DNA from 2 places in the Streptomyces sp. NPDC046727 genome. Region 2 is predicted to be linked to the other one. Evidence: predicted binding sites of a transcription regulator. Region 2 holds the regulator's gene; the other holds the start of a gene.

Region 1 (14,132 bases), on a different contig from region 2:
GTCGGCGTGCAGCGGAACGTGCCCCTTCTCCCGCGTGACCCGCGCCAGCAGGGTCAGCGCGTCCGGCAGCCCGGCCCCCGCGTACGCCCCCGGCGCCCCCAGGACGTCCCGCACATCCCCGGCGTGCACCCACTCCCCCAAGGCGAGGATGTCCAGCCGCCCGTCGCCCCGGGCGATCACCGGCCCGGCCTCGGTCATCCCGCGCTCCAGCTCGTCCACGACCCGCGCGTTCGTCCAGCCGGCCCGCTCGGCGATGTCCCGGTCGTTCGACTCGGGCGAGAACACGCCCTTCTCGAACCGGCTCTCCACCACCCGCATCAGCGCGGCGGAGCAGTGCGCCAGCACGTCCCGCACCGTCCACCCCGGACACGCGGCCGTCGGCAGCGCGAAGTCGGCGTCGGGCCGGGACCGCAGCAGCGGTACGAGGGCGTCGCGCTCCATGGCCAGCAGCCGTCCGGGGAGTTCGGGGTCGCGCGCTTCCAGGATGTCCGTCATGGGGGTCACGCTAGGGGCGCCACCGGGCGGCGTCACGCGGGAAGGCGACGGGCAGTTGCCACGGGGAGGACGGCACGAGGAAGGCCGGCCGGCGGTCGGCGCGGAAGAATGGGCCCATGGCCGATCTCGACGCCCTGCGCCTCCGTTTCGCCCGTGCCCTGGAAGCGGCCCGTGCCCCCGGCGGCGGCCCCGACCCCGCGCCCTACGCCGACAACCTGCTCGCCCGCTGGCAGGAGCCGCAGCGCCGGTACCACACGGTGGCCCACCTCACCGCCGTACTCGACCACGTCGACGTGCTGGAGCAGTACGCGGCCGACCCGGACGTGGTCCGCCTCGCGGCCTGGTTCCACGACGCCGTCTACCTTCCCGAGCGGTCCGAGAACGAGGAGCGGTCCGCGCGGCTGGCCGAGCGCGCCCTGCCCGAGGCCGGCGTACCGGACGCCAGGACGGCCGAGGTGGCCCGGCTGGTCCGGCTCACCGTCGGCCACGACCCGGCCGACGACGACCGCGACGGCCAGGTGCTGTGCGACGCCGACCTCGCGATCCTGGCCGCGCCCCCGTCGGCGTACGCCGTCTACACCGCCGAGGTCCGCGAGGAGTACCACTTCGTGCCGGGCGACGCCTTCCGCGAGGGCCGTTCGGCGATCCTGCGTCAGCTCCTCGGCCTGCCCCGCCTGTTCCACACCCCGTACGGCCGGGAGCACTGGGAGGCCACCGCCCGCTACAACCTCGCGAGCGAGCTGGAAATGCTGTCGACCTGAGGCGCGGCGCGCCCGTACTGTGCGCGCATGCGGACGATGAGCGGGGACCAGGTGGAGGCGGCCGTCGCGAGCTGCACGGCGACACTGCGCGCGGCACTGGACCGCGACTGGGACCAGGCCGACGCCGCCGGCCTGGACTGGAGCTGCCGCACCACGGCGTTCCACATCGCCGAGGACTTCCTCGCGTACGCGAGCCGCCTGGCCGGCCGCGCCCAGGCCCGCCTGCCGCTGGGCCTCACCCTCCCCGAGGGAACCGACAACGCCGGTCTGCTCCAGGTGATCGAGGCGACCGGCGCCCTGCTGGCCGCCGCCGTCCGCACCGCACCGCCCGGTGTGCGCGCCTTCCACGCCGAACCCTTCGGCAGCGCCGACCGCGAGGGCACCGCCGCCATGGGCGTCGCCGAGGCGCTGCTGCACACCCACGACATCGCCCAGGGCCTCGGCATCCCCCACGACCCGCCCGCCGACCTCGCCGAGTCCGTCCTGGCCTGGCTCTTCCCGCACGTCCAGCCCGGCCCCGCGCCCTGGCCGACCCTGCTGTGGGCGACCGGCCGCGGCGCGCTGCCCGGCCGCGCCCCGGTCACCGAGTGGACCTGGTACAACAACCTCGTCATCCCCGCCGAGCGCGTCACCCTCACCGGCATCCGTCCGGCCGCCGCCGACGATCTGCGCCTGGGCGGCACGGGCGGCTTCGACTGGATCGAGGACGGCCCGTTCGAGGGGACCCGCGAGGCCTGCAGCTATCTGATGAAGGCGTACGAAGCGGGTGTGCACCGCCCGGAGTTCGGCGTCTTCGCCCTCGTACGGCACGAGGACGGCCGGGCGGTCGGCGGCATCGGTTTCCACGGCGTCCCGGACGAGGAGCGCCGGGTGGAGATCGGCTACGACCTCGTCGCGGGCGCCCGCGGCAACGGCTACGCGACCGAGGCGCTGCGCACCCTGACCGAGTGGGCGCTGGCCCGGGACGACGTCGACACGGTCATCGCCACGATCGAGGGCGGCAACCTGCCCTCGCAGCGCGTGGTGTCCCGGGCGGGCTTCACCCGGGCGACCGTGGAGGAGGAGCGGCTCGCCCACGACGAGTACGACATGGACGCCGGGCTCCTGCTCTACGTCCGCCGCGGCTGACGCCCCTTGGGCCTGCGCAGTCCGGAGGCCGTCAGCAGCCGCACCACCTCGCGGCTGCTGACCTCCACCGCTCCCGCGGCCACCGCGTCCGCGTACCGGTGGGACGGCAGGTCGTAGTGGTCGCTGTCGAAGGCCCGCCGGGGCATGCCCAACGTCTCGGCGAACCGGTGCAGTTCGTCGTACGACACGTCGCTCACCAGGTGCGACCACATGCGCCCGTGACCGGGCCAGGTCGGCGGGTCGATGTACAGCGTCACGGGCGCCTCACGAGGTCGCCGCCCCGCCCGTGGAGGACCCCAGCGAGCCGACCGACGCGACCTTCACGCCCGCCTTGTGGCACACCCAGTGGGGATCGGGGCCCAGTTCCGGCTCCACGTCCAGCGCGTGCGGGTCGCCGGAGCCGCACACCGGGCACAGCGGCCAGCGGCCGTACCGCTCCAGCAGGGCGTCCTGCACGTCCTGGGCGACGAGACCGGCGACGAAGGCCATGCCGTCCGGCCACTGCTCGACCCACCAGCGCCGCTGGGCGATGGAGTCCTCCACCAGCGAGACCACGTCCGCCTCCGCGACCTCGCCGGCGACCAGATCGGCGAGCACCAGGGCGCGGGCCGCGTGCAACGCCTGCTCAAGGGGGCTGATGGGGTCCATAGTCCTTATTGTGCGCACTCTTGACCGCAACACCGAACCGAAAATATCTTTCACTCGTGACCCAGGACGTGAAGGAAATTTTCGGCGGTCCGGGCGGCTCGCTCGCCGCCAAGGTGCGCACCCTCGCCCCGTCCATGACCCGCTCCATGCAGCGCGTCGCCGAGGCCGTCGCGGGTGACCCGGCGGGCTGCGCCGCCCTCACGGTCACCGGGCTCGCCGAACTCACCGGCACCAGCGAGGCGACGGTCGTCCGGACCGCCCGGCTGCTCGGCTATCCGGGCTACCGCGACCTGCGCCTCGCCCTCGCCGGGCTCGCCGCCCAGCAGCAGTCCGGGCGCGCGCCCGTGATCACCACCGACATCGCGGTGGACGACCCCATCGCCGACGTCGTCACCAAGCTGGCCTACGAGGAGCAGCAGACCCTCGCCGACACGGCGGCCGGACTCGACACCGCCCAGCTGGGCGCGGCCGTCACCGCGCTGGCCGGCGCCCGGCGCACCGACGTGTACGGCATAGGGGCGTCCGGGCTGGTCGCCCAGGACCTCACCCAGAAGCTCCTGCGCATAGGCCTGATAGCCCACGCCCACAGCGATCCGCACCTCGCCGTGACCAACGCGGTGCAGCTCCGTTCGGGTGACGTGGCGATCGCCATCACCCATTCCGGGTCGACGGGGGACGTCATCGAGCCGCTGCGGGTCGCGTTCGAGCGCGGGGCGACGACGGTGGCCATCACCGGCCGCCCCGACTCACCGGTGACGCAGTACGCCGACCACGTCCTGACGACGTCCACCTCCCGGGAGACCGAGCTGCGGCCCGCCGCGATGTCCTCCCGGACGAGTCAGCTGCTGGTGGTGGACTGTCTGTTCGTGGGGGTGGCGCAGCAGACGTACGAGACCGCGGCGCCGGCGCTGGCCGCGTCCTACGAGGCGTTGGCCCATCGGCACCGGAGCGCCTCGCGCTAGACCGCAGGACCGCAGAACCCCCCACCGGAAAGAGCCACCCCCCTCATGACCTCTCACGACCTCCGCGCTCAGCTGGCCTCGCTGACCACCGAGGCATTCCGGCCCGAACTCGCCGAGATCGACCGGCTGCCCACCCTCGACATCGCCCGCCTGATGAACGGTGAGGACGCGGGTGTCCCCGCCGCCGTGGCACGCCAGTTGCCCCGCATCGCCGCCGCCGTCGACGCCACGGCCGAGCGGATGGGCCGTGGCGGACGGCTCGTCTACGCCGGTGCCGGTACCGCCGGACGGCTGGGCGTGCTGGACGCCTCCGAGTGCCCGCCCACCTTCAACACCGACCCCGACCAGGTCGTCGGCCTGATCGCAGGCGGCCCCGCGGCCATGGTCACCTCGGTGGAGGGCGCGGAGGACTCGGCGGAACTGGCCCGCCGGGACCTGGACGCGCTGAAACTCACCCCCGACGACACGGTGGTCGGCGTCTCCGCCTCCGGCCGCACCCCGTACGCCGTCGGGGCCGTCGAACACGCCCGCTCCCTCGGCGCGCTGACCGTCGGTCTGGCGTGCAACGAGCACAGCGCGCTGGCCGCGGCGGCCGAGCACGGCATCGAGGTCGTCGTCGGCCCGGAGCTGATCACCGGTTCGACGCGGCTGAAGGCGGGCACGGCGCAGAAGCTGGTGCTCAACATGCTGTCGACGATCACGATGATCCGGCTCGGCAAGACGTACGGGAACCTGATGGTCGACGTGCGCGCCTCCAACGACAAGCTCCGGGCCCGCTCCCACCGGATCGTCTCCCTGGCCACGGGCGCGGACGACCCCGAGATCGAGAAGGCCCTCACGGAGACCGGCGGCGAGGTGAAGCAAGCGATCCTGGTCCTGCTCGCCGGCATCGACGGCCCGACGGCCACCCGCCTCCTGGAGCAGTCCGACGGCCACCTGCGCGCCGCTCTGGAACACGCACGCCACTGACGGCCTGTGCGGGCGGGGCGTTCGTCGGCTTCCTCGCCATGCCGGGCGCCCGACCCGACCGGCTGAAGGCGCGTGACGCACCGCCGCGGACGGTCGTTTCCCGGGCATGACGAAGAAGCTCTTCCCCGGCACGCTGGTCACGGTCCTCGGTGCGGCCGTCCTCGGTGCCGCCCTGGCCGCGCCCGCGCACGCCGACGACCGCTGGACGGCCACCGACACCGCGGCCTGCGCCGCCGACCTCGCCGTACGCGTCGCCGACAAGGCCGTGTCGACACTGCCCCTGAAGGGCGCCCCCGCCGCGTGCGGCAAGCGCAGCCTCATCCAGCGCGGTCACTGACAGCGGTCCAGACGAGGGTGTAGCGCCAGAAGAGCCGGCGCCGCAGCCGGGCGCCGGGCAGCAGACGGCGGGCCTCCCGGGAGATCTCCGCGTAGGTCATCCCGGGGTCACGGGTCGGGGCGGTCATGGACTCCGGCCTGCGCGGTGCCCGTCGGCCCCGGTTCCTCACCCATCCCGTGAGCGCGTTGAGCGGTACGGCGACCAGGCCGAGCGCGTGGTCGGCGGGGCTCGCGGCCCGCGCACAGCCGACGACGACGAGGGTGCCGCCCGGCGCGAGTTCCCGCCGCAGACGGGTGAGGGTCTCGGCGAAGGGGAGGTGGTGGAGCACCGCGACACAGGTGATCACGTCGTAGGGGCCGGCGGGCAGCCCGTCGGGCGCGGCGGCGAGGGTGTAGGTGACGGGCGTGCCGGGGCCGGTCGACGCCCGCGCCCGCGCGAGGATACGGCGGTCGGCGTCCACCCCGAGGACCGACTCCGCCCGGACGGCCAGCCGCCGGGCCAGCTCGCCGCTGCCGCAGCCGACGTCCAGGGCCGCGCCGAAGCGGCGGGGCAACTGCCGCAGCAGCCATGGGTGGTAGTGCGCGTTGTGGTCCCAGGGGTGGGCCGCGTTGAAGCGGTCGAGGGCGGCGAGCAGGCGGTCCGTGAAGGTCGTCGTCACGCACCCCACTCCACCACGAGCCCGCCGGGCCCCCGTTCGCCCGGGCAGGGCACCATGGAGGGGAGGAGGCAACCGATCGCCATGAACCACGCCCAGCTCACCGCCCTCGGACGGGCTCTCCGGCTGCTCGGGGAGCACGGGGAGGCCCTGACCGCCGACACGCCGGACGCCCGGCTGCACGAGATCAGGGACGATCTGCGACGGGCCCTCGATCTGCTGGACGAGAGCGTCACCACCGGTGCGCCCGCCACCCGCTGCCCCGAGCACCCGCAGGGGCCCGTGGACGAGAGCGCCCCCGATCTGTGTCTGCTGTGCGAGACCCGGCGCCGGGCCGCCCGGCGCTCGGAGTTCCAGGGCAGCAGGCCCCGCCCGGGCGAACCGGCCCCCACCGCCCCCTCCCGGTACGGCGTCCGCGGTGACCGGCCGCAGCCCCAGCAGCGCTGGCTGCCGGAGCTGTGGAACGGCCAGGAGTGGCAGCTGTGCGGCACGCCCCGCCGGGACCGGCGCGAGGCCGAGGCGTATCTCGCCGCCCAGCGCCGCGGGTCCCGGCCCGCGATGGCGTACCGGCTCGTCCACGAGTTCACCGACTACGAGGTGCTCCGGGTGTGGGGGACACCGGTGCGGATCGACATCGAACCCATGGGCAACCTCTAGGCCGGTTCCGCCCGGTCAGCTGAGGGTGTTCACCGCCGACGCGTCGTACGGCTTCAGCTCGTCGAAGCGGTCGGCGAGCACCTTGGCCGCCCACTCGGGGTCCTGGAGCAGCGCGCGGCCGATGGCGACCATGTCGAACTCGTCGGACTCCAGCCGGTCCAGGAGGTTGTCGATGCCCTTGACCGGGGAGCCCTCGCCCGCGAAGGCGTTGATGAAGTCGCCGTCCAGGCCGACCGAGCCGACGGTGATGGTCTGCTTGCCGGTGAGCTTCTTCGTCCAGCCGGCCAGGTTGAGGTCGGAGCCGTCGAACTCGGGGAGCCAGTAGCGGCGCGTCGAGGCGTGGAAGACGTCGACGCCGGCCGCCGCGAGCGGGGTGAGGATGGCCTCCAGCTCCTCGGGGGTCTCGGCGAGGCGTGCGGTGTAGTCCTGCTGCTTCCACTGCGAGTAGCGGAAGAGGATCGGGAACTCGGGGGAGACGGCCGCGCGGACCGCGGCGACTATCTCCGCGGAGAATCTGGTGCGGGCCACCGGGTCGCCGCCGTAGGCGTCGGTGCGGCGGTTGGTGCCCGCCCACAGGAACTGGTCGAGCAGGTAGCCGTGGGCGCCGTGGATCTCCACGCCGTCGAAGCCGATGCGCTCGGCCGCGGCGGCGGCCTCGGCGAACGCGGCGATGACGTCGTCCAGGTCCTTCTGCGTCATCGTCTTGCCGGTGGGCTCGGCGCCGGCGGTGGCCAGGCCGGAGGGGCCGACGGCGGGGGCGTCCGCGAAGGGCGGCTGGCCCTGCTCGCGGACCATGCCGATGTGCCACAGCTGCGGGACGATCGTGCCGCCGGCCGCGTGCACGTCCTCGGCGACCTTCGCCCAGCCCGCCAGCTGCTCGTCGCCGTGGAAGCGCGGGACGCGGTTGCTCTGGCCGGCCGACTCGTGGCCCACGTAGGTGCCCTCGGTGACGATGAGGCCGACGCCGGCGGCGGCGCGGCGCGCGTAGTACGAGCGCACGTCCTCACCGGGAACGCCGCCCGGGGAGAACATGCGGGTCATCGGCGCCATCACGATCCGGTTCGGGACGGTGAGTCCGTTCAGCGTGATCGGGCGGGAGAGGACGCGGGCCGCGCGGGAGGCGGAGGGCGGGGGGACGGTCACGTGGGGGCTCCTCGCAACTTGACAGGGTCAACCGGCTGGTATGTGCGTGCGCATTGTTGCAGCTACTTAAGCAAATGTCCGCACGCGGCCCCGCATTCCCCGGTCCGGCCACGGGATCCGCGTGATGCCGGACACGCCCGAGGGCGGCACCCCCCGCCAGAGACAGGGGGTACCGCCCTCGGAAAGGACAGGTGATCCGCGAAGGATCAGAAGTCCATGTCACCGCCCGGCATGCCGCCGCCGGCCGGCGCGGCGGCCTTCTCCGGCTTGTCGGCGATGACGGCCTCGGTGGTGAGGAACAGCGCGGCGATGGAGGCGGCGTTCTGCAGCGCGGAACGGGTCACCTTCGCCGGGTCGATGATGCCCTCGGCGACCAGGTCGACGTACTCGCCGGTCGCGGCGTTCAGGCCGTGGCCCGGGGTCAGGTTGCGCACCTTCTCCACCACGACACCGCCCTCGAGGCCGGCGTTGACGGCGATCTGCTTCAGCGGGGCCTCCAGGGCGATGCGCACGGCGTTGGCGCCGGTCGCCTCGTCACCCTCCAGCTCCAGCTTCTCGAAGACCTGGGAGGCCTGCAGCAGGGCCACGCCACCACCGGCGACGATGCCCTCCTCGACGGCCGCCTTCGCGTTGCGGACGGCGTCCTCGATGCGGTGCTTGCGCTCCTTGAGCTCCACCTCGGTGGCGGCACCGGCCTTGATGACCGCGACACCGCCGGCGAGCTTCGCCAGGCGCTCCTGCAGCTTCTCGCGGTCGTAGTCCGAGTCGCTGTTCTCGATCTCGGCGCGGATCTGGTTGACCCGGCCGCCCACCTGCTCCGAGGAGCCGGCGCCGTCGACGATGGTGGTCTCGTCCTTGGTGATGACGACCTTGCGGGCGCGGCCCAGGAGGTCCAGGGTCGCGTTCTCCAGCTTGAGGCCGACCTCCTCGGAGATGACCTCGCCGCCCGTGAGGATGGCGATGTCGCCGAGCATGGCCTTGCGGCGGTCACCGAAGCCCGGGGCCTTGACGGCGACGGACTTGAAGGTGCCACGGATCTTGTTGACGACCAGGGTCGACAGGGCCTCGCCCTCGACGTCCTCGGCGATGATCAGCAGCGGCTTGCCCGACTGCATGACCTTCTCCAGCAGCGGGAGCAGGTCCTTGACCGAGGAGATCTTGGAGTTCGCGATGAGGATGTACGGGTCCTCCAGCGACGCCTCCATGCGCTCCATGTCGGTGGCGAAGTAGGCGGAGATGTAGCCCTTGTCGAAGCGCATGCCCTCGGTGAGCTCAAGCTCCAGACCGAAGGTGTTGCTCTCCTCGACGGTGATGACGCCTTCCTTGCCGACCTTGTCCATGGCCTCGGCGATCAGCTCGCCGATCTGGGTGTCGGCGGCGGAGATGGACGCGGTGGAGGCGATCTGCTCCTTGGTCTCGACGTCCTTCGCCTGCTCCAGCAGGGCGGCGGAGACGGCCTCGACGGCCTTCTCGATACCGCGCTTCAGGGCCATCGGGTTGGCGCCGGCGGCAACGTTGCGCAGGCCTTCCTTGACCAGGGCCTGGGCGAGGACGGTCGCGGTGGTCGTACCGTCGCCGGCGACGTCGTCCGTCTTCTTGGCGACTTCCTTGACCAGCTCGGCGCCGATCTTCTCGTACGGGTCCTCGAGCTCGATCTCCTTGGCGATGGAGACACCATCGTTGGTGATCGTGGGGGCGCCCCACTTCTTCTCGAGGACGACGTTGCGACCCTTGGGGCCGAGCGTCACCTTGACGGCGTCCGCGAGCTGGTTCATGCCGCGCTCGAGGCCGCGCCGCGCCTCCTCGTCGAACGCGATGATCTTGGCCATGTGAAGTGGTCCCTCCAGGACTGGGGGTGATTCCTTCGGACCGCGCCCGCGCCCGCGACGGACGGCTCGCGGACCCCGTGGTTCCTTGCCCCACTTGGCCTGCGGGCCTCACCGACCCGGTCCTTCGCTGTCACTCTCACCTTCAGAGTGCTAACGCCAATGATTAGCACTCGGCATGCTCGAGTGCAAGCGCCCCGACGGGTGTGGAGCGCCCGTCAGCCGCCCGCGAACACCGGAACCCGGACACGGCGAAGGGCCCGCACCCTCTGCGAGGTGCGGGCCCTTCGTACAAGAAACGTTCAGGCGGTGACGCGAACCATGTCGGCCTGCGGGCCCTTCTGGCCCTGCGAGATCTCGAACTCGACCCGCTGGCCCTCTTCCAGGGTGCGGTAGCCGTCCATCTGAATCGCGCTGTAGTGGACGAAGACGTCCGCACCACCGTCGACCGCGATGAAGCCGTACCCCTTCTCCGCGTTGAACCACTTGACGGTGCCCTGAGCCATGCCTAACTCCCCTATTACTGGCCCTTGCACAGATCCACACTTCGCGGACCCGGGTCAGACCTCACCCCCCATTGATCGGGGGCGTGCGCCGGAACGCGTCGACCGCGGCTGAATGTATCTGTCCAACTGCCGTCTGCAACAGGTCAATCGGACGAGAATTCTGGACGCAAGAGGTCCGGAAAGTGGTGAGGATTCACCCGACTTCAGGGCAAGTCGGGCCCCATAAAGGCCACAAAAGCCGCAAAGAACCCGCACACTTTGGCTACTTCTTGTCGGGCGTGCGGCATGAATGCAGGGCCCACGACCCGAGAGCCGCGACCGTGTTCCCCAACTCTACCGCGCTCAATCACGCAGAATTGCCCCCTCCGCTTCTCTCACGGAGGGGGCAATCGGTTGAACAATCGGTAACCGAAGTTACCGACGGTAATGAAGGGGCCGGATCAGCCGCCGGCGACCGCCGGGATGATCGAGACGCCGGCGCCGTCCGGGGTCGCCGTCTCAAGGCCCTGCTCGAAGCGCACGTCGTCGTCGTTCACGTACACGTTGACGAACCGGCGCAGCTTGCCCTGGTCGTCCAGGACGCGGGCGGCGATCCCGGTGTGGTTCTTCTCCAGGTCGGCGATGACCTCGCCGAGGGTCGCGCCGGCGGCGGTGACCTCGGCCTGCCCGCCGGTGTAGGTGCGCAGGATGGTGGGGATGCGAACGGTCACGCTCATGCGAGGCCAGCCTCTCGGAAGGAGTCCAGGGTCGGGCGGATGGTGGCGGTGAGGCCGGTCCCGGCCACCGCGTCGAGGGTCTTCAGGCCGTCTCCGGTGTTGAGGACGACCGTGGTCAGCGACGGGTCGAGCACGCCGTTCTCGATCAGCTTGCGCGTCACGCCGACCGTCACACCGCCCGCCGTCTCGGCGAAGATGCCCTCGGTGCGCGCGAGCAGCTTGATGGCGTCCACGACCTCCTCGTCCGTCACGTCCTCCACGGCACCGCCGGTGCGGCGCGCGATGTCCAGGACGTACGGCCCGTCGGCCGGGTTGCCGATGGCCAGGGACTTGGCGATGGTGTTCGGCTTCTGCGGGCGGACCACGTCGTGCCCGGCCTTGAAGGCGGTGGACACCGGGGAGCAGCCCTCGGCCTGCGCACCGAAGATCTTGTACGGCTTGTCCTCGACCAGACCGAGCTTGATCAGCTCCTGCAGACCCTTGTCGATCTTGGTGAGCTGGGAGCCGGAGGCGATCGGGATGACGATCTGGTCGGGCAGCCGCCAGCCGAGCTGCTCGCAGATCTCGTACGCCAGGGTCTTGGAGCCCTCCGCGTAGTACGGCCGGAGGTTGACGTTGACGAAGCCCCAGCCCTCGCCGGCCGGGTCGCCGATCAGCTCGGAGCAGAAGCGGTTCACGTCGTCGTAGTTGCCCTCGATGCCGACGAGTTCGCCGCCGTAGACCGCGGCCATGACGACCTTGCCCTGCTCCAGGTCGTGCGGGATGAACACGCAGGAGCGGAAGCCGGCGCGGGCGGCGGCGGCGCCGACGGCGCCGGCCAGGTTGCCGGTGGAGGAGCAGGAGAGCGTGGTGAAGCCGAAGGCGCGCGCGGCCTCCAGCGCCTGGGCGACCACGCGGTCCTTGAAGGAGTGCGTCGGGTTGCCGGAGTCGTCCTTCACGTACAAACCGCCGGTCACGCCCAGTTCGCGCGCCAGGTTGTCGGCCTTGACGAGCTTGGTCCAGCCCGGGTTGATGTTGGGCTTGCCGGCGACGTCCGCCGGGACCGGCAGCAGTGGCGCGTACCGCCAGATGTTCGCGGGGCCGGCCTCGATGCGGCGGCGCAGTTCCTCGGTGTCGTAGGCGGAGAAGTCGTAGGCGATCTCCAGCGGGCCGAAGCACTCCTCGCAGGCGAAGAGCGGGCCGAGCGGTACCCGGTGACCGCACTCGCGACAGCTCAGAGCGGCGGCGGGACCGAGATCGACGGTGGAGTCAGTGGTGGTTGCAACTGTCTGCACAGCCATGGAGGCGAGGCCCTTTCTCCTCATCTTCCTCACGACGCACTTCGCCGTGAGACGGATTTGGCACCTTCCCTAGCCGGGAGCCTCGCGGAGACGATCAGGACTGATCTACGAGTGCCGACTGGAGGGTTGCCGGGGCTTCATCGGGCCGTGTCCCTCTGCCCCTCTGGATGAGCGGTATTCGGTTGTGGACGCGCGCGACCCCCGACATGCGATGGTCATCGGCGTTGTTCAAGACTGTAACCGAAGGCCAGGACAGTTGAGATAGTCGTCCGAACCGCGAGATGGGTCACACGGTGACGTGTGGTCGTGACAGTGAGGAGCCGCAGACCGTGCTGCAAGAAGTCGAGCGCTGGCTGAGCACCCGCTCCTGGTCCGTGGCCGATCGCCCGCTGCACCAGGTCGTGGCCGCCAAGCAGCGCACCGGCCGGACGATCAGCGTCGTCCTGCCCGCGCTCAACGAGGAGGAGACGGTCGGCGACATCGTGGCGGTCATCCGGCACGACCTCGTGGAGCAGGTCCCGCTCGTCGACGAGATCGTGGTCGTGGACTCCGGCTCCACCGACCGCACCTCCGAGGTCGCCGCGCGCGCGGGCGCCCGGGTCGTCCACCGTGACGACATCCTGCCCCGCATCCCGGCCGTCCCCGGCAAGGGTGAAGTCCTGTGGCGTTCGCTGCTGGTCACCGGCGGGGACATCCTCTGCTTCGTCGACGCGGACCTGAAGGAGTTCTCCTCCGACTTCGTCACCGGGATCGTCGGCCCGCTGCTCACCGAGCCGGACGTCGACCTGGTCAAGGCCATGTACGACCGCCCCCTCGCCGGCGCTGCCGGGCAGGGCGGCCGGGTCACCGAGCTGATGGCGCGCCCGCTGCTGAACATGCACTGGCCGCAGCTGGCCGGGTTCGTGCAACCGCTGGGCGGCGAGTACGCGGCCCGCCGCTCCCTGCTGGAGCAGCTGCCGTTCCCCGTCGGCTACGGCGTGGAGCTGGGCATGCTGGTGGACGCGCTGCACCTGGTCGGCCTGGACGCGCTGGCCCAGGTCGACGTGGGCGTGCGCAGGCACCGGCACCAGGACGGGCAGGCCCTCGGCCGGATGGCCGCCGCCATCTACCGCACGGCCCAGCTCCGGCTGGCCCGCGGCCATCTGATCCGGCCCGCGCTGACCCAGTTCGAGCGGGGCGAGGACGGTTTCGAGCCGCGCACCTACTCGGTGGACACCGAGGAGCGCCCGCCCATGGTGGAGATCGCGGAGTACGCCGACCGGAAGGTGGCGTGAACCGGCCGTATACGGTCCCCTCCTGCGGCGGACCGTACGTTTGAGCGTTTCCGGGCCGGGCTAGGTTGAGGACCATGGCTTCCACGCAGGGTGCTGCCGAGAAGGCTCAGGTGCTGGTCGCGTCCAACCGCGGCCCGGTTTCGTATCAGGTGGGCGAGGACGGCGCGCTGACCGCCAGGCGGGGCGGCGGCGGGCTGGTCTCGGGACTGTCCGCCATCGGGTCGGACGCGGGCTCGGTGTGGGTGTGCGCCGCGCTGGGCGACGGCGACCGGGCGGCGGTCCGGCGGGCGGACGGCGGGCTGCTGCCGGCCGAGGAGACCGGCGGGCAGCGGGTGCGGATGCTCGACATCGACGCGTCCGTGCACGCCGAGGCGTACAACGGCATCGCGAACTCGGTGCTCTGGTTCGTCCACCACATGCTGTACCAGACCCCGTTGGAGCCCGTCTTCGACCGGGAGTTCCGGCGGCAGTGGGCGTCGTACGAGGCGTACAACCGCGCCTTCGCCGAGGCGCTGGCCCAGGAGGCGGCCGAGGGCGCGGCGGTGCTGATCCAGGACTACCACCTGGCGCTGGCCCCCCGGATGCTCCGGCAGCTCCGTCCCGACCTGCGCATCGGCCACTTCTCGCACACCCCGTGGGCCCCGCCGGACTACTTCCGTCTGCTGCCCGACGACATCGCGGCCGAGCTGCTCGGCGGCATCCTGGGCGCGGACCGGGCGGCGTTCCTCACCCGGCGGTGGGCGGACGCGTTCGTCGACTGCTGTCACGCGGTGCT
Region 2 (14,132 bases):
CCGCACGCCCGTCGGGTACGACCGTCTCCCTCACCCCCGCGCCGGCCTGCTGCTGGCCGCCGCCATGACGTTCTGGTCCCTCGCCCAGAACTCCCTGTGGGGCGTCAGCGGCCGGATCGGTCTCGACCAGGCGCGTCTCACCGAGGTCAGCGTCGGCGCGGTCTTCGCGGTCGCGCTGGGCGCCGGGCTCCTCGGTGTCGTCGGCGCGGGCGCGCTCGGCCCGCGACTGGGCCGCGCGGTGCCCATCGGCGCCGGTACGGCACTCATCGCCGGCTGTATCGCGCTCAGCGCGGCGGCGACGGATCTGCCGGCGTTCGCGGCGGGCGAGATCGCCTGGAACCTGCTCTACCCGGTCGTCCTGTCGTACGTCATCGCCCTGGCCGCCTCCCTGGACCCGAGGGGCCGCTGGACGGTCCTGGTCGGCTCGGCGTCCGCGCTGGGGACGGCGGCGGGACCGCTGACCGGGAGCATGCTGGCGGCCTGGGCGGGCTTCCCGGCGATGGGGAGGACGCTCGGCGCCGGGCTGCTGCTGATCGCCGTACCGATGACGGCGGTGGCGCTGCGGGCGGGCAGGCGGCCCCTGCCGGTCGCGGACCTCCCGGTGGTGGAGGTCCCGGTGGAGTCGCCCGCCGTACCCGCACAGCGCGCCTACGACACCGCGTCCCCGAACGTGTAGGCGTCGACCTCGGCCAGGTAGCGGGCCCTGCGCTCCTCGTCGTCCTCCAGGAAGGAGGCGAGGAAGGAGTTGCGGGCCAGCTCGCGCAGCCGGTCCTCACCGAGGCCCAGCGTCGAGCGCACCGCGTCGAAGTTGTCGCCCGCGTACCCGCCGAAGTACGCCGGGTCGTCGGAGTTGACCGTGCACAGCAGGCCGGCGTCGAGCATGGCCGGCAGCGGGTGGTCGGCCAGGGTGTCCACGGCGCGCAGCCGGACGTTGGACAGCGGGCACAGGGTGAGCGGAACCCGCTCCCGGACCAGCCGCTCGACCAGCGCCGGGTCCTCCAGGCAGCGCAGTCCGTGGTCGACGCGCTCCACGCCGAGCACGTCCAGCGCCTCGGTGATGTACGCCGGCGGCCCCTCCTCACCGGCGTGCGCGACCCGGCGCAGCCCGAGCGCGGCGGCGGCCTCGTAGACCTCGCGGAACTTCGCCGGCGGATGCCCGACCTCGGCGGAGTCCAGGCCGACACCGGTGATCCGGTCCAGGTACGGCGTGGCGGCCTGCAGGGTCTCCAGCGCCGAGTCGGCGGACTCGTCGCGCAGGAAGCACATGATGAGCCTGGTGGAGACGCCGTGGTTCCGCTCGCTGTCGCCGAGCGCCCGCCACAGCCCCTCCACCACCGTGCCGAGGCTCAGGCCGCGCGCGATGTGGGCCTGCGGGTCGAAGAAGATCTCCGCGTGCCGCACGCCCTGCGCGGCGGCCCGGGCGAGGTAGGCGTCCGCCAGGTCGGCGAAGTCCTGCTCGGTACGCAGGACGGCCATCAGCTGGTAGTACAGGTTCAGGAAGGACTGGAGATCCTTGAACCGGTAGGCCTCGCGGAGTTCTTCGGTGTCCGCGTACGGGAGGGTCACACCGTTGCGGGCGGCCAGCTCGAACGCGAGCTCCGGCTCCAGGGTGCCTTCGATGTGGAGGTGCAGTTCTGCTTTCGGGAGGGGCATCAAAGCATCGTACGGGCGCTTTACCGCCGTTTCGGAACCGGCACCCGCTGCAGGTCGTACGCCACGGTCAGCTCGCCCTCGAAGCCGGCCGCCCGCGCCTGCCGCTCGAACTCCTCGGGTTCGGTGTAGCGCTGGCTGAAGTGGGTGAGGACGAGGTGCCGTACACCCGCGTCCCGGGCCACGGCGGCGGCCTGCCCGGCCGTCAGATGCCCGTGGTCGACGGCGAGTTCGACGTCCTCGTCGAGGAAGGTGGACTCGATGACGAGCAGGTCGCAGCCCTCGGCGAGCGCGTGCACGCCGTCGCAGAGCCGGGTGTCCATGACGAAGGCGAACCGCTGCCCGCGCCGGACCTCGCTGACGTCGTCCAGCGTGACGTCCCCGAGCCGGCCCTCGCGCTGCAGGCGGCCCACGTCCGGGCCCTTGACCCCGTGCGCGGCGAGCCGCTCGGGCAGCATCCGGCGGCCGTCGGGTTCGATCAGGCGGTAGCCGTAGGACTCGACGGGGTGGGAGAGCTTGCGGGCCTCCAGGGTGTACGACGGGGTCACCGCGAGGATGCCGTCGGCGGCGACCGGGGCCTCGGTGAGGCGGACCGTCTCCCGGTAGGCGGTCGCGTAGCGCAGGCGGTCGAAGAAGCGCTGCCCCGAGCGCGGGTAGTGCGCGGTGACCTCGTGCGGCACCTGGTCCAGGTTGATCCGCTGGATGACTCCCGCGAGGCCGAGGGAGTGGTCACCGTGGAAGTGCGTGACGCAGAGCCGGTTCAGGTCGTGGGCGGCGACCCCGGCGCGGAGCATCTGCCGCTGCGTGCCCTCGCCGGGGTCGAACAGGATGCCCTCGCCGTCCCAGCGCAGCAGGTAGCCGTTGTGGTTGCGGTGCCGGGTCGGGACCTGGCTGGCCGTGCCGAGGACGACCAATTCACGTACGGACACGGTGGGTTACCCGGGGGGCCACTGCAGGCCACGGCCGCCGAGGACGTGCGCGTGGGCGTGCCAGACGGTCTGGCCGGCGCCGCTGCCGGTGTTGAAGACGAGGCGGTAGCTGTCGAGCTTCTCCTCGTCGGCCACGGTCCGGGTCTCGACGAGGACGTCGGCGGCGAGTTGGGGTGCGCCGGCGGCGAGTGCGGCGGCGTTCTCGTAGTGGGCCTTGGGGATCACCAGGATGTGGGTGGGAGCCTGGGGGTTTATGTCCCGGAAGGCGACGGTCGTCTCGGTCTCACGGACGATCGTCGCCGGGATCGTACCCGCGACGATCTTGCAGAACAGGCAGTCGTCCTGCGGTTCTCCGGCCATGCGTGTGCCTCCTGTGATCAATGCCGTGGGCATCGTAGCCGCATATCGATCAAGCCCCGCGTCCCTCAGGCCGGCATCGCGGGCGGTGTTTTCGCGGGCGCCGACTCCAGCGCCTCCAGCGCCAGCCGCACCGCCTCGTCCAGCTGGGCATCACGGCCCTCCGCCCAGTCCTGAGGCCTCTGGACGACCTCCACGTCCGGGTCCACCCCGTGGTTCTCCACGTCCCACCCGACGCCCTCCAGCCACATCGCGTACTTCGGCTGGGTCACCAGCGTGCCGTCGACGAGGCGGTAGCGGCTGTCGATGCCGATGACGCCGCCCCAGGTGCGGGTGCCGACGACGGGGCCGATGCCGAGGGCCTTGATCGCCGCGTTGACGATGTCGCCGTCGGAGCCGGAGAACTCGTTGGCGACGGCGACGACCGGACCCCGGGGCGCGTCCAGCGGGTAGCTGGTGGGGCGCATGCCGCGCGGCAGGTCCCAGCCGATGATCCGGCGGGCCAGCTTCTCGACCACGAGCTGGGAGGTGTGGCCGCCGCGGTTCTCGCGGACGTCGACCACCAGGCCCTCCCTGGCCACCTCCACCCGCAGGTCGCGGTGGATCTGGGCCCAGCCGGGGGCCTGCATGTCGGGGACGTGCAGGTAGCCGAGGCGGCCGGCGGAGGCCGCGTGGACGTGGGCGCGGCGGTCGGCCACCCAGGCGTGGTAGCGCAGGGGTTCCTCGTCGGCGACGGGGACGACGACCGTGTGGCGGGGTTCGCCGCCGCCGGCCGGGGAGACGGTCAGCTCCACCGGGTGGCCCGCCGTGCCGGCGAGCAGCGGGCCGGGGCCCGTCACCGGGTCCACGGGGTGGCCGGCGACCGCGATGATCGCGTCGCCGGGGCGGACCGCGACCCCGGGCGCGGCGAGCGGGGAGCGGGCGTCCGGGTCGGAGGTCTCCGAGGGGAGGATCCGGTCGACGCGCCAGCTGCCGTCCGCGTGGCGGGAGATGTCGGCGCCGAGCAGCCCGTGTCCGGCGCCGCCGGAGCCGCCGCGCGGCATGACGTAGGCGTGCGAGGTGCCGAGTTCGCCGTGCACCTCCCAGAGCAGGTCGACCAGGTCGCTGTGGGTGGCGAGGCGGCCGAGCAGCGGGCGGTAGCGGTCGAGGACCCCGGTCCAGTCGACGCCGCCCAGGTCGGGGCGCCAGAAGTGGTCGCGCATGAGGCGGCCGGTCTCGTCGTACATCTGCCGCCACTCGGCGGCCGGGTCGACGGTCTGCCGGATCCGGGCGAGGTCGACGGTGACGCTGGTGTCGCCGTCGTCGTCGGTGCCGGTACGGCGGTCGCTGGGGACCACCCGCAGCCGGCCGTCGGTCCACAGCAGGACGCGTTTGCCGTCGCCGCTGACCTCGAAGTGGTCGGCGTCGGAGGCGAGGTGCTCCAGGCGGCGCTGGGCGAGGTCGTAGCGCTCCAGCTCGGTGTGCGGGTCGGGGTCCTCGGGATGGGCGCGGGAGGCACCGAGGACGCCCTGCACCGGGTGGCGCAGCCACAGGACGCCGTCCTTGGCGGCGCGCAGGGTGGAGTAGCGGCCGGCCTCCACCGGGAAGGGCACGATCCGGTCGGCGAGCCCCTCGGGGTCGATGCGGGTGGCGGGGGTGCCCTCGCTGTCGGGGGTCTCGTCCTTGTCGGAGGTCTCGAAGGGGCGGCCGTGGCGCTGCGGGCCGAACGGCGAGGGGGTGGTGGCGGCCAGGGTGATCAGGTGCGGGCGGGCGCCGACCACGAACGCGAGGTCGAAGACGTGCTCGTCGTAGACCGGGTCGAAGGCGCGGTTGGAGAGGAACGCGAGGTGTTTGCCGTCGAGGGTGAAGGCGGGCGCGTAGTCCTGGAAGCGGAGCGGGGTCGCCTCGGTGACCGAGAGGTCGGTGGTGTGGGCGATGCGCAGCTGGGAGAGCGGGCGCGGGCCGGGGTGGGCCCAGGCGAGCCAGCCGGAGTCGGGGGAGAACGCGAGGCCGGAGACCTCGCCGTCGTCGCTGCGGTCGACCTCGCGGACCTCGCCGGTCTCCCGCTCCACGAGCAGCAGCCGGCCGTCGTGCGCGGCGACGGCGGCCCGGCTGCCGTCGGGTGCCACGGCCAGTTCCAGGACCCGGCCGAGCTGTCCGGCGGCGAGCCGGCGCGGCGGGGCGCCGGGCACGGTGCCGGTCGCGGGGGCGAACTCCAGGGCGTCCTCGCCCTCGGCGTCCGTCACCCACACCGCCCACTCCTCGCCCTCGGCGCGGAAGGCGCGCGGCATCCGGGCGCGGACGCCGGGGCCGGCGGCCAGGGCGCGGGCGGGACCGGAGCGGTGGGTGACCCAGTGGACGCCGCCGCGCACGCACACGGCGCTGCCGCGCGCGGTGTGGTCGGGGGACGCCTCGCCGAACCAGTGGGCGGCGTTGACGGGGTACGGCCGCAGGTCGACGCGGGGTCCGCCGAGCCGTACGTCGAGGCGGCGCGGCTCGGCGCCCTCCAGGTCGTCCAGCAGCCAGAGTTCACCGGCGGAGCTGTAGACGACGCGGGTGCCGTCGCCGGCCGCGTGCCGGGCGTAGAAGCCGTCGAGGGGGGTGTGGCGGCGCAGGTCGGAGCCGTCGGCGAGGGAGGAGTACAACGCGCCGGTGCCCTCGTGGTCGGAGAGGAAGGCGAGCCGCTCGCCCGCCCAGACCGGGTGCTCGATGTTGCCGTCCAGTTCCTCGTGCAGCCGGACGAACTCCCCGCTGCCGTCCCGGTCGATCCACAGCTTGCCGGCCGTGCCGCCGCGGTAGCGCTTCCAGTGGGCGGCCTCGCGGCCCATCGGCGCGGACAGCAGCACGGTGGCCGGGCCGGGGGCCACACCGCCGACGGGCCCGTACGGCAGGGTCTCGGCGGGTCCGCCGTCCAGCGGGACGGCGTACGCCCAGGTGTGCCGGAAGCTGTGCCGGCCGTGCGCTCCGAGCGTGAGCACGCGTCCGTCGGCGGTCCAACCGCGCACCTCCGTGCGGCGGTTGCCCCAGTACGTCAGGCGTTCGGCGGGGCCGCCGTCGACCGGGGCGACATGCACCTCGGGGGCGCCGTCCCGGGTGGAGGTCCAGGCCAGGTGTCTTCCGTCCGGCGATATCCGGGGCAGGGTCACCGGCGTGTTGTCGGCGCTGACCCGCCAGGCCCGGCCGCCGTCGAGCGGCGCGAGCCACACGTCGTCCTCGGCGACGAACGTCACCAAGTCGCCGTGCAGATGGGGGAACCGGAGATAGGCCGCCTGAGTCACCCCGTCACTCTACGCAACGACCGGCTGCCCCGCTCCCGGTTTCGGATCACTTGCCCGGCACGGGCCGGACGGTCTGCGTGACGGTGACGGTGACGGTCGGCTTCGGCTGTCCCGCGGTGGGCGGGTGGTACGTCGGCCCGGGCGGGGCGGAGCAGTTGCCGAGCCCGTTGACGTGGAACACCTGTCTGCCGTCGACCCTGGCCGTAAGGTCCCCGCGCACGCACGCCCCGTCGACGGCCTTGGTCACCACCCCGGCGACGACGATCTTGCGCCCGTCGTCCGTCTCGCCCCGGCAGTCGACGGAGACGACGGTGGTCTCGGTCGGCGCGGGCGAGGTGCCGCGCGTGTCGTCGCCGTCGCGGCCGGTGCAGGTCAGCCAGGCGACGTTCACCTGCCGGTGCTCCAGCGCGGCGGTCGCCGTCCGGTCGGTGGTGTACGCGACGGTCGCGGACCCGAGTCCGCCGGGCTGGCACGCCACGGCGGCCCCTGCGACCACCCCGACGAGTCCCACCACAGCGACAACCCGCGCCTCGCGCCGTATCCGCCTCGACAGGCCCATACAGCGCAGCGTCCCACCGCCACCCACGGCGCGGAAGCCCGCATACGGCCACTCACCCGTTCGTGGGGCGAGCCGTCTACCCTGATCCGATGCGCAGCGAACGCAGGCTCAGGCGGCTCGTTCTGCCGGACGGAACGGAGTACCGGTGGAAGGTCCGGCACCGGCACACCGCCGGCGGGCCCTGCACGGAGGTGCTCTCGCTGCACCGGGACGGGACCGTGGCGCACATCGTGTTCCCCGGTGTGGTCGTCGGCGGTTACACACATTCCGGTCTGGTCTTCGACCGGGACGGGCACACGGTCAACCTGCACGAGCCCCGTGTCGTACGGGCCTTCGTGGACGAGCTGCGGTCTCGCGGGCCGGTGGTGACCGGTGACGTGGACGGGTGGGCGCTGCTGCCCGCCGTCAGCCGCGCAGCAGCAGCCACTCCTGGAGTTCGACCAGATTGCCCTCCGGGTCCTTGAGGTGGGCCACCCGCATGCGGTCGGTCATGGGGGCCGGGCCGTGCAGCAGGGTGGCGCCCCGGGAGACGATCTCCGCGCAGTAGGCGTCGAGGTCGTCGACGCGCAGGACGACCAGGGAGCGGTGGCCGGTGGCGGCCTCGCCCAGCTCGTTCAGGACCTCGGCCATCATCGCCCGGTCCTGCAGCGCGATCCCGGCGGAGCCGGCGTGCGGGCTGAACTTCTCGTACGGGCCCTCGGTCGTCCCGGACTGCGGCTTGAGGCCGAGGACATCGGCGTAGAAGCGGTAGCAGGCCGGGAAGTCGGTGACGAGGAGCCGGACTTGGGCGAGTTCCACGATGTCTCCCGGACGGGTCAGGACCAGCGGCCGGTACGGCCCAGCAGCAGGGCCGCGGCGGCGGTGCCGGCGGTGGAGGTGCGCAGGACGGTGGGCCCGAGGACGTAGGCTTCCGCGCCCGCCTGCGCGAAGAGCGCCAACTCCTCGGGGGAGACGCCGCCTTCGGGGCCGACGACCAGCACGATGTCGCCCTCGGCGGGGAGTTCGGCGGTGGCGAGACGCGCCTCGCCGCTCTCGTGGAGCACGGCGGCGAAGTCCGCCCGGGCGAGCAGCGCGGTCACCTGCTTGGTCGTCGCCGCGTCCGCGACCTCGGGGAAGCGGACCCGGCGGGACTGCTTGCCGGCCTCACGGGCGGTGGCCCGCCACTTGCCGAGGGACTTCAGCCCGCGGTCGCCCTTCCACTGCGTGATGCAGCGGGACGCCTGCCAGGGCACGATCGCGTCGACGCCGACCTCGGTCATGGTCTCGACGGCGACTTCCCCCCGGTCGCCCTTGGGCAGGGCCTGCACGACGGTGATCCGCGGGCCGGCCGGCGGTTCCTCGTGCACGTTCAGGTCCGTGACGACCAGCCGGTCCTTGCCCTCGGCGGCCTTGACGACCCCCTCCGCCCAGCGTCCGCGCCCGTCGGTGAGGACCACGTCCTCGCCGGGCCGCAGCCGCTTCACGGACACGGCGTGCCGTCCCTCGGGCCCGTCGAGCACGAACTCCGGGCCGATCCGGTCGAGTTGGTCGACGACGAAGACGGGAGCGGTCATCGCGGGTCACCTCCGGGCCGCGGCAGGTCCGACAACGCTGTCCGGGCCTCGGCGAGTTCGGCCGCCAGCACCTCCACCAGCCGCCCGGCCGGCAGCTCCCGGGCCATCCGGTGGCCCTGTCCCGCCCACAGCGCCATGCCCTGGGCGTCCCCGGCCTTGGCGGCGGCCTTGCGCAGCGGCGAGGTGAGGTGGTGGACCTCCGGGTAGGCGGCGGGGGCGTACGGGCCGTGCTCGCGCAGGAAGCGGTTGACCAGCCCGCGGGCCGGCCGGCCGGAGAAGGCGCGGGTCAGCTCGGTGCGCGCGAACAGGGGGTTGGTCAGCGCCTGCTTGTGCAGGGCGTGCGCGCCGGACTCGGGGGTGGCGAGGAACGCGGTGCCCAGCTGGGCCGCGCTCGCGCCCGCCGCGAGGACGGCGGCGATCTGGCCGCCGCGCATGATGCCGCCCGCGGCGACGACCGGGATGCGCACGGCCTCCCGGATCTGCGCGATCAGCGACAGCAGCCCGATGCCGGAGCCGTCGTTCTCCGGCAGGTCCCGGTGGGTGCCCTGGTGGCCGCCGGCCTCCACGCCCTGCGCGATCACCGCGTCCGCCCCGGCCCGCTCGACCGCGCGGGCCTCCTCGGCCGTGGTGGCGGTGACCAGGGTGAAGGTGCCGGCCCGGCGCAGCTTGTCGAGCACCTCCCGGCGGGGCACGCCGAAGTGGAAGGAGACCACCGGCACCGGGTTGTCGAGCAGCACGGCGAGCTTGGCGTCGTAGCCGTCGTCCCGTCCGCTGTCCGGGTCGCCCAGCTCGGTCTCGTACCAGGCGGCCTCGCCGGCCAGTTGGTGCGCGTAGACGTCGACGGCACCGGACTCGGCGTGCTCGGGCTGCGGCATGAACACGTTCACGCCGAAGGGGCGGCCCGTGAGCCCCCTGAGCTGCTTGATCTCCTGGTACATGCCGTCGGCGGTCTTGTATCCGGCGGCGAGGAACCCGAGGCCGCCGGCCTCGGAGACGGCGGCGGCGAGCTGCGGGACGGAGACACCGCCCGCCATGGGGGCCTGCACGATCGGGTGGGGGAAGAGATCGGTCAGCGCGGAGGACATGACCGCATGTTGTCACGTCCTCCGAACAAGTCCGAATCCGGGCTTCCCCCGGCATAGGACAGGGGCATACGGGGTGCGGGAACACCCCGTATGCCACGGCTCAGCGGCCGTTGAACGCGTCCTTCAGCCGCGAGAACAGCCCCTGCTGACCTGGCTGGAACTGGCCCTGCGGGCGTTCCTCGCCCCTCAGCTTGGACAGCTCGCGCAGCAGTCGCTCCTGCTCGGGGTCGAGCTTGGTCGGGGTGGTGACCTCGACGTGCACGATCAGGTCGCCCCGGCCACCGCCGCGCAGATGCGTGACGCCCCGGCCGTGCAGCGGGATCGACTGGCCGGACTGGGTGCCGGGCCGGATGTCGACCTCCTCCATGCCGTCCAGCGTCTCCAGCGGCACCTTGGTGCCGAGGGCCGCCGCCGTCATCGGGATGGTGACCGTGCAGTGCAGGTCGTCGCCGCGCCGCTGGAAGACCGAGTGCGGCAGCTCGTGGATCTCGACGTACAGGTCGCCGGCGGGACCGCCGCCGGGGCCGACCTCGCCCTCGCCCGCGAGCTGGATCCGGGTGCCGTTGTCGACACCGGCCGGGATCTTCACCGTCAGGGTGCGACGGGAGCGGACGCGGCCGTCGCCGGCGCACTCCGGGCACGGGGTCGGCACGACCGTGCCGAAGCCCTGGCACTGGGGGCAGGGGCGGGAGGTCATGACCTGGCCCAGGAAGGACCGGGTGACCTGGGAGACCTCACCCCGGCCGCGGCACATGTCACACGTCTGGGCGGAGGTGCCCGGGGCCGCGCCCTCGCCGTTGCAGGTGTTGCAGACGATCGCGGTGTCGACCTGGATGTCCTTGGTCGTCCCGAAGGCCGCCTCGTCCAGCTCGACGTCGATGCGGATCATCGCGTCCTGGCCGCGCCGGGTGCGCGAGCGCGGGCCGCGCTGCGACGCCGTACCGAAGAACGCGTCCATGATGTCGGAGAAGTTGCCGAAGCCGCCGGCCCCGAAGCCGCCCGCGCCGGCCCCGCCCGACTGGGAGAGCGGGTCGCCGCCGAGGTCGTAGACCTGCTTCTTCTGCGGGTCCGACAGCACCTCGTAAGCGGCGTTGATCTCCTTGAACCGCTCCTGGGTCTTCGGATCCGGGTTGACGTCCGGGTGCAGCTCGCGCGCGAGCCGGCGGAACGCCTTCTTGATCTCATCCTGCGACGCGTCGCGGCGCACGCCGAGAACGGCGTAGTAGTCCGTGGCCACCTACGACTCCGCCAGGATCTGTCCGACGTACCGTGCCACTGCGCGTACCGCTCCCATCGTTCCCGGGTAGTCCATGCGGGTCGGTCCGACCACGCCGAGCTTGGCAACCGCCTCGCCGCCCGAACCGTAGCCGACCGACACGACGGAGGTGGAGTTGAGTCCCTCGTGGGCGTTCTCGTGGCCGATGCGCACCATCACGCCCGGATCCTTCGCCTCGCCGAGGAGCTTGAGGAGCACCACGTGCTCCTCCAGGGCCTCCAGGACGGGGCGGATCGTGAGGGGGAAGTCATGTCCGAAGCGGGTGAGATTGGCGGTACCGCCGATCATCAGCCGCTCCTCGTTCTCCTCGACGAGTGTCTCCAGGAGAGTGGAGAGCACCGAGGAGACCGTACCGCGGTCCTCGGGCTCGAAGGCCTCCGGCAGGTCCTCGACCAGCTTCGGCACATCCGTGAACCGGCGGCCCGCGACCCGGCTGTTCAGCCGCGCCCGCAGATCCGCCAGCGAGGACTCGCCGAACGGCGCCGGGCAGTCGACCATCCGCTGCTCGACCCGGCCGGTGTCCGTGATCAGCACGAGCATCACGCGCGCCGGGGCGAGCGAGAGCAGCTCCACGTGCCGCACGGTGGACCGGGTCAGGGACGGGTACTGCACGACGGCGACCTGCCGGGTCAGCTGCGCGAGCAGCCGTACCGTACGGGCCACGACGTCGTCGAGGTCGACGGCGCCCTCCAGGAAGTTCTGGATCGCGCGGCGCTCGGGCGCGGTCATCGGCTTCACGCCCGCGAGCTTGTCCACGAACAGCCGGTAGCCCTTGTCGGTGGGGATGCGCCCGGCGCTGGTGTGCGGCTGCGCGATGTACCCCTCGTCCTCCAGGGCCGCCATGTCGTTGCGGACGGTCGCCGGGGAGACGCCGAGGCTGTGCCGCTCGGTCAGGGCCTTCGACCCGACCGGCTCCTCGGTGCCCACGTAGTCCTGGACGATGGCGCGCAGTACCTGAAGCCTGCGTTCACTCAGCATTCGCGCGCACCTCCAGCATGTGTTCCCCTCGGGCCTCAGGTCGTCCGCCTGGCACTCCTCCCATGCGAGTGCCAGCCTTCCCCGGCCCAGTGTACGGCTGTCGGGTACACACTGGGCAAGGTCGGGCCGCCGTACCGGGTCGTACCGCTAGCGTCGCGGGTATGACCGTGACTTGGGAAGAGCTGGGGTGGGAACGGCTGGCGACCGGGGTGGGACGGTGCCGGCTGCCCGGCTGGGACTGCACCGCGGGCCTGGTGCTGGGCGCGGGTACGGCGCTGGCGGTGGACGCCGGATCGAGCCTGGCCGAGGGGGCCCGGCTACGGGCGCGGGCGGAGGAACTGGCCGGCGGCCGTGTGACCCATCTCGCTCTGACCCACCCCCACTTCGACCATGTCCTCGGGACGCCCGCGTTCGCCGGAACGCAGGTGTACGCGGCGGTGGGCCTGGACGCGGTGCTGGCGTACGAGCGCGAGGAGCTGCGCCTGGACGCGATCAGGAACGGGCTGGCGGTGGCGGACGCGGACGAGTCGGTGGCGGCGCTGGTCCCGCCCGGCCATCTGGTCTCCGGCGAGTGGACCCTCGACCTGGGCGACGGCCGGCAGGCGCTGCTGGCCAACGTGGGCCCCGGCCACACCGCGCACGACCTGGCGGTCCTGGTGCCGGGGGATCCGGAGGTGGTCTTCTGCGGCGACCTCGTCGAGGAGTCCGGCGAGCCCCAGGCGGGCCCGGACGCGATCCCCTCCCGCTGGCCGGACGCGCTCGACCGGCTGCTGGCGCTCGGCGGCGAGGACGCGCTGTACGTACCCGGTCACGGCGCGGTGGTGGACGCGGGGTTCGTGCGCCGCCAACGCGAGCAGCTGGCGGCGCGGTTCGGCGTGTCGTGAGCACGACTTCCCCGGTTCTCCTATCGTCATCCGAATGCGCCAGTACTCCGCCGACCTGACCCCGCCGTGGAAGAAGCCGAAGCCCGTGCCGGAGGTACCGGCCGAGCCGGGCCTGGTGGTGGAGGAGCCCGGCACCGGGTTCTGCGGCGCGGTGATCCGCTGCGAGGCGGGCACGGTGACGCTGGAGGACCGCTTCGGCAAGCACCGGGTGTTCCCGCTGGAGCCGGGCGGCTTCCTGCTGGAGGGGAGGGTGGTGACCCTCGTCCGGCCGTCCTCGTCGGCTCCGTTACGTCCCGCCCGTACGGCCTCCGGTTCGATCGCCGTCCCGCAGGCACGCGCGCGGGTGGCCCGGGCCGGGCGCATCTACGTGGAGGGCCGGCACGACGCCGAGCTGGTCGAGAAGGTCTGGGGCGACGACCTGCGCATCGAGGGCGTGGTCGTGGAGTACCTGGAGGGCGTGGACGACCTGCCGTCGGTCGTTTCCGACTTCTCTCCCGGTCCGGACGCCCGCCTGGGGGTGCTGGTGGACCATCTGGTGCCGGGTTCGAAGGAGTGGCGGATCGCGGAGTCGGTGACGAGCGAGCACGCGCTGGTGGTGGGCCACCCGTTCATCGACATCTGGCAGGCGGTGAAGCCTGCGTCGCTGGGCATCGAGGCGTGGCCGGTGGTGCCGAGGGGGCAGGACTGGAAGACGGGCGTGTGCCGGGCGCTGGGCTGGCCGTCGGAGAACACCGGGGCGGTGTGGCAGGCGATCCTGAAGCGGGTGGGGTCCTACAGGGACCTGGAGCCGGAGTTGCTGGGGAGGGTGGAGGAGCTGATCGACTTCGTCACGGGTAGCGGTGGGGCCTGACCTTCTCGTACGTGGCGAATTCGCTGGTGTCCAGTTCGACGCCAAGGGGCTCCAGTGGCGTGAGGTCGCCGAATTTGGTGATCCGCTGGCACCGATAGTCCGCGTACTCTCCATCGCCCGTCGGCTCGGTGAGCAGAACGCACTGGCCCATGATCGGGTCGATGATGAAGTAGGCGGGGATTTTTGCCGCTGCGTAGATCGAACGTTTGACTTGGTAGTCCCGGTCCACGCTCGTCTTGGAGACGACCTCCACAAGCAAGGTGATGACCTGGGGCGGCATCAGCCTTCCGTGACCGGGTCCGGCACCTCGCTCGATCACCACAAGATCGGGCTGCGGCTCGCTGGTCTCTTCAAGGATGGCGATGTCCTGGGTCTGAAGCCGCCGCCAGTGCCGCCGGGGGATCTGGTCCTGAACCGCCTCGACGATGTCGTTGTGGGCCACGTCTGGCCCCGCCATCATCACAATTACCCCCCGGAGGAGCTCGACTTTGAAGCCGTCGGGAACCTCAAGGTTCTCGAAGACCTTCACGATGCCGGTGGTCATCGGTCGGTCGTCCACAGCGGTCATCTCCGCAGCCCTCCGGTTTCCGCCACCGTGCGCTTACGGCGGCAGCCTACGAATCAGGTTAGGTACCGAACCGACGTTCCGCACCGATTCACTCGCCGGAGTGATCAGTCCACCAGGTCCCGCACCACCGCGTCCGCCAGCAGCCGTCCCCGCAGCGTCAGCACGGCCCGCCCCTCCTCGTACGGC

What was found. The regulator HrcA, encoded in region 2, represses chaperone genes, less so after heat shock. The targets are predictions, from matches to a motif close to TTNGCACTCNGNNNNNCNGAGTGCNAA.
Region 1: groL (chaperonin GroEL) is a predicted target of HrcA. The motif match lies at 9,748-9,774, and genes of this name have one in related genera.

What each region holds. Positions count from the first base shown of each region.
Region 1 is NZ_JBEYYR010000007.1:157,997-172,128, forward strand. Features, by position in the region: gene ABZ937_RS11195 (maleylpyruvate isomerase family mycothiol-dependent enzyme) at 1-495, opposite strand, end outside; gene ABZ937_RS11200 (hypothetical protein) at 612-1,256, shown strand; gene ABZ937_RS11205 (GNAT family N-acetyltransferase) at 1,293-2,384, shown strand; gene ABZ937_RS11210 (DUF4031 domain-containing protein) at 2,366-2,641, opposite strand; gene ABZ937_RS11215 (hypothetical protein) at 2,649-3,032, opposite strand; gene ABZ937_RS11220 (MurR/RpiR family transcriptional regulator) at 3,089-3,994, shown strand; gene murQ (N-acetylmuramic acid 6-phosphate etherase) at 4,040-4,963, shown strand; gene ABZ937_RS11230 (hypothetical protein) at 5,070-5,300, shown strand; gene ABZ937_RS11235 (class I SAM-dependent methyltransferase) at 5,281-5,958, opposite strand; gene ABZ937_RS11240 (hypothetical protein) at 6,040-6,612, shown strand; gene ABZ937_RS11245 (NADH:flavin oxidoreductase) at 6,628-7,755, opposite strand; gene groL (chaperonin GroEL) at 7,962-9,584, opposite strand; gene ABZ937_RS11255 (cold-shock protein) at 9,884-10,087, opposite strand; gene ABZ937_RS11260 (MoaD/ThiS family protein) at 10,528-10,803, opposite strand; gene thrC (threonine synthase) at 10,800-12,083, opposite strand; SAM riboswitch class I at 12,101-12,257, opposite strand; gene ABZ937_RS11270 (glucosyl-3-phosphoglycerate synthase) at 12,413-13,357, shown strand; gene ABZ937_RS11275 (trehalose-6-phosphate synthase) at 13,432-14,132, shown strand, end outside.
Region 2 is NZ_JBEYYR010000035.1:53,620-67,751, reverse strand. Features, by position in the region: gene ABZ937_RS33085 (MFS transporter) at 1-676, shown strand, start outside; gene ABZ937_RS33080 (adenosine deaminase) at 649-1,653, opposite strand; gene ABZ937_RS33075 (ribonuclease Z) at 1,674-2,579, opposite strand; gene ABZ937_RS33070 (histidine triad nucleotide-binding protein) at 2,586-2,939, opposite strand; gene ABZ937_RS33065 (PDZ domain-containing protein) at 3,005-6,193, opposite strand; gene ABZ937_RS33060 (hypothetical protein) at 6,240-6,752, opposite strand; gene ABZ937_RS33055 (VOC family protein) at 7,158-7,550, opposite strand; gene ABZ937_RS33050 (16S rRNA (uracil(1498)-N(3))-methyltransferase) at 7,568-8,305, opposite strand; gene ABZ937_RS33045 (nitronate monooxygenase) at 8,302-9,390, opposite strand; gene dnaJ (molecular chaperone DnaJ) at 9,491-10,627, opposite strand; gene hrcA (heat-inducible transcriptional repressor HrcA) at 10,628-11,644, opposite strand; gene ABZ937_RS33030 (MBL fold metallo-hydrolase) at 11,806-12,528, shown strand; gene ABZ937_RS33025 (DUF3097 domain-containing protein) at 12,563-13,378, shown strand; gene ABZ937_RS33020 (Uma2 family endonuclease) at 13,356-13,946, opposite strand; gene hemW (radical SAM family heme chaperone HemW) at 14,051-14,132, opposite strand, start outside.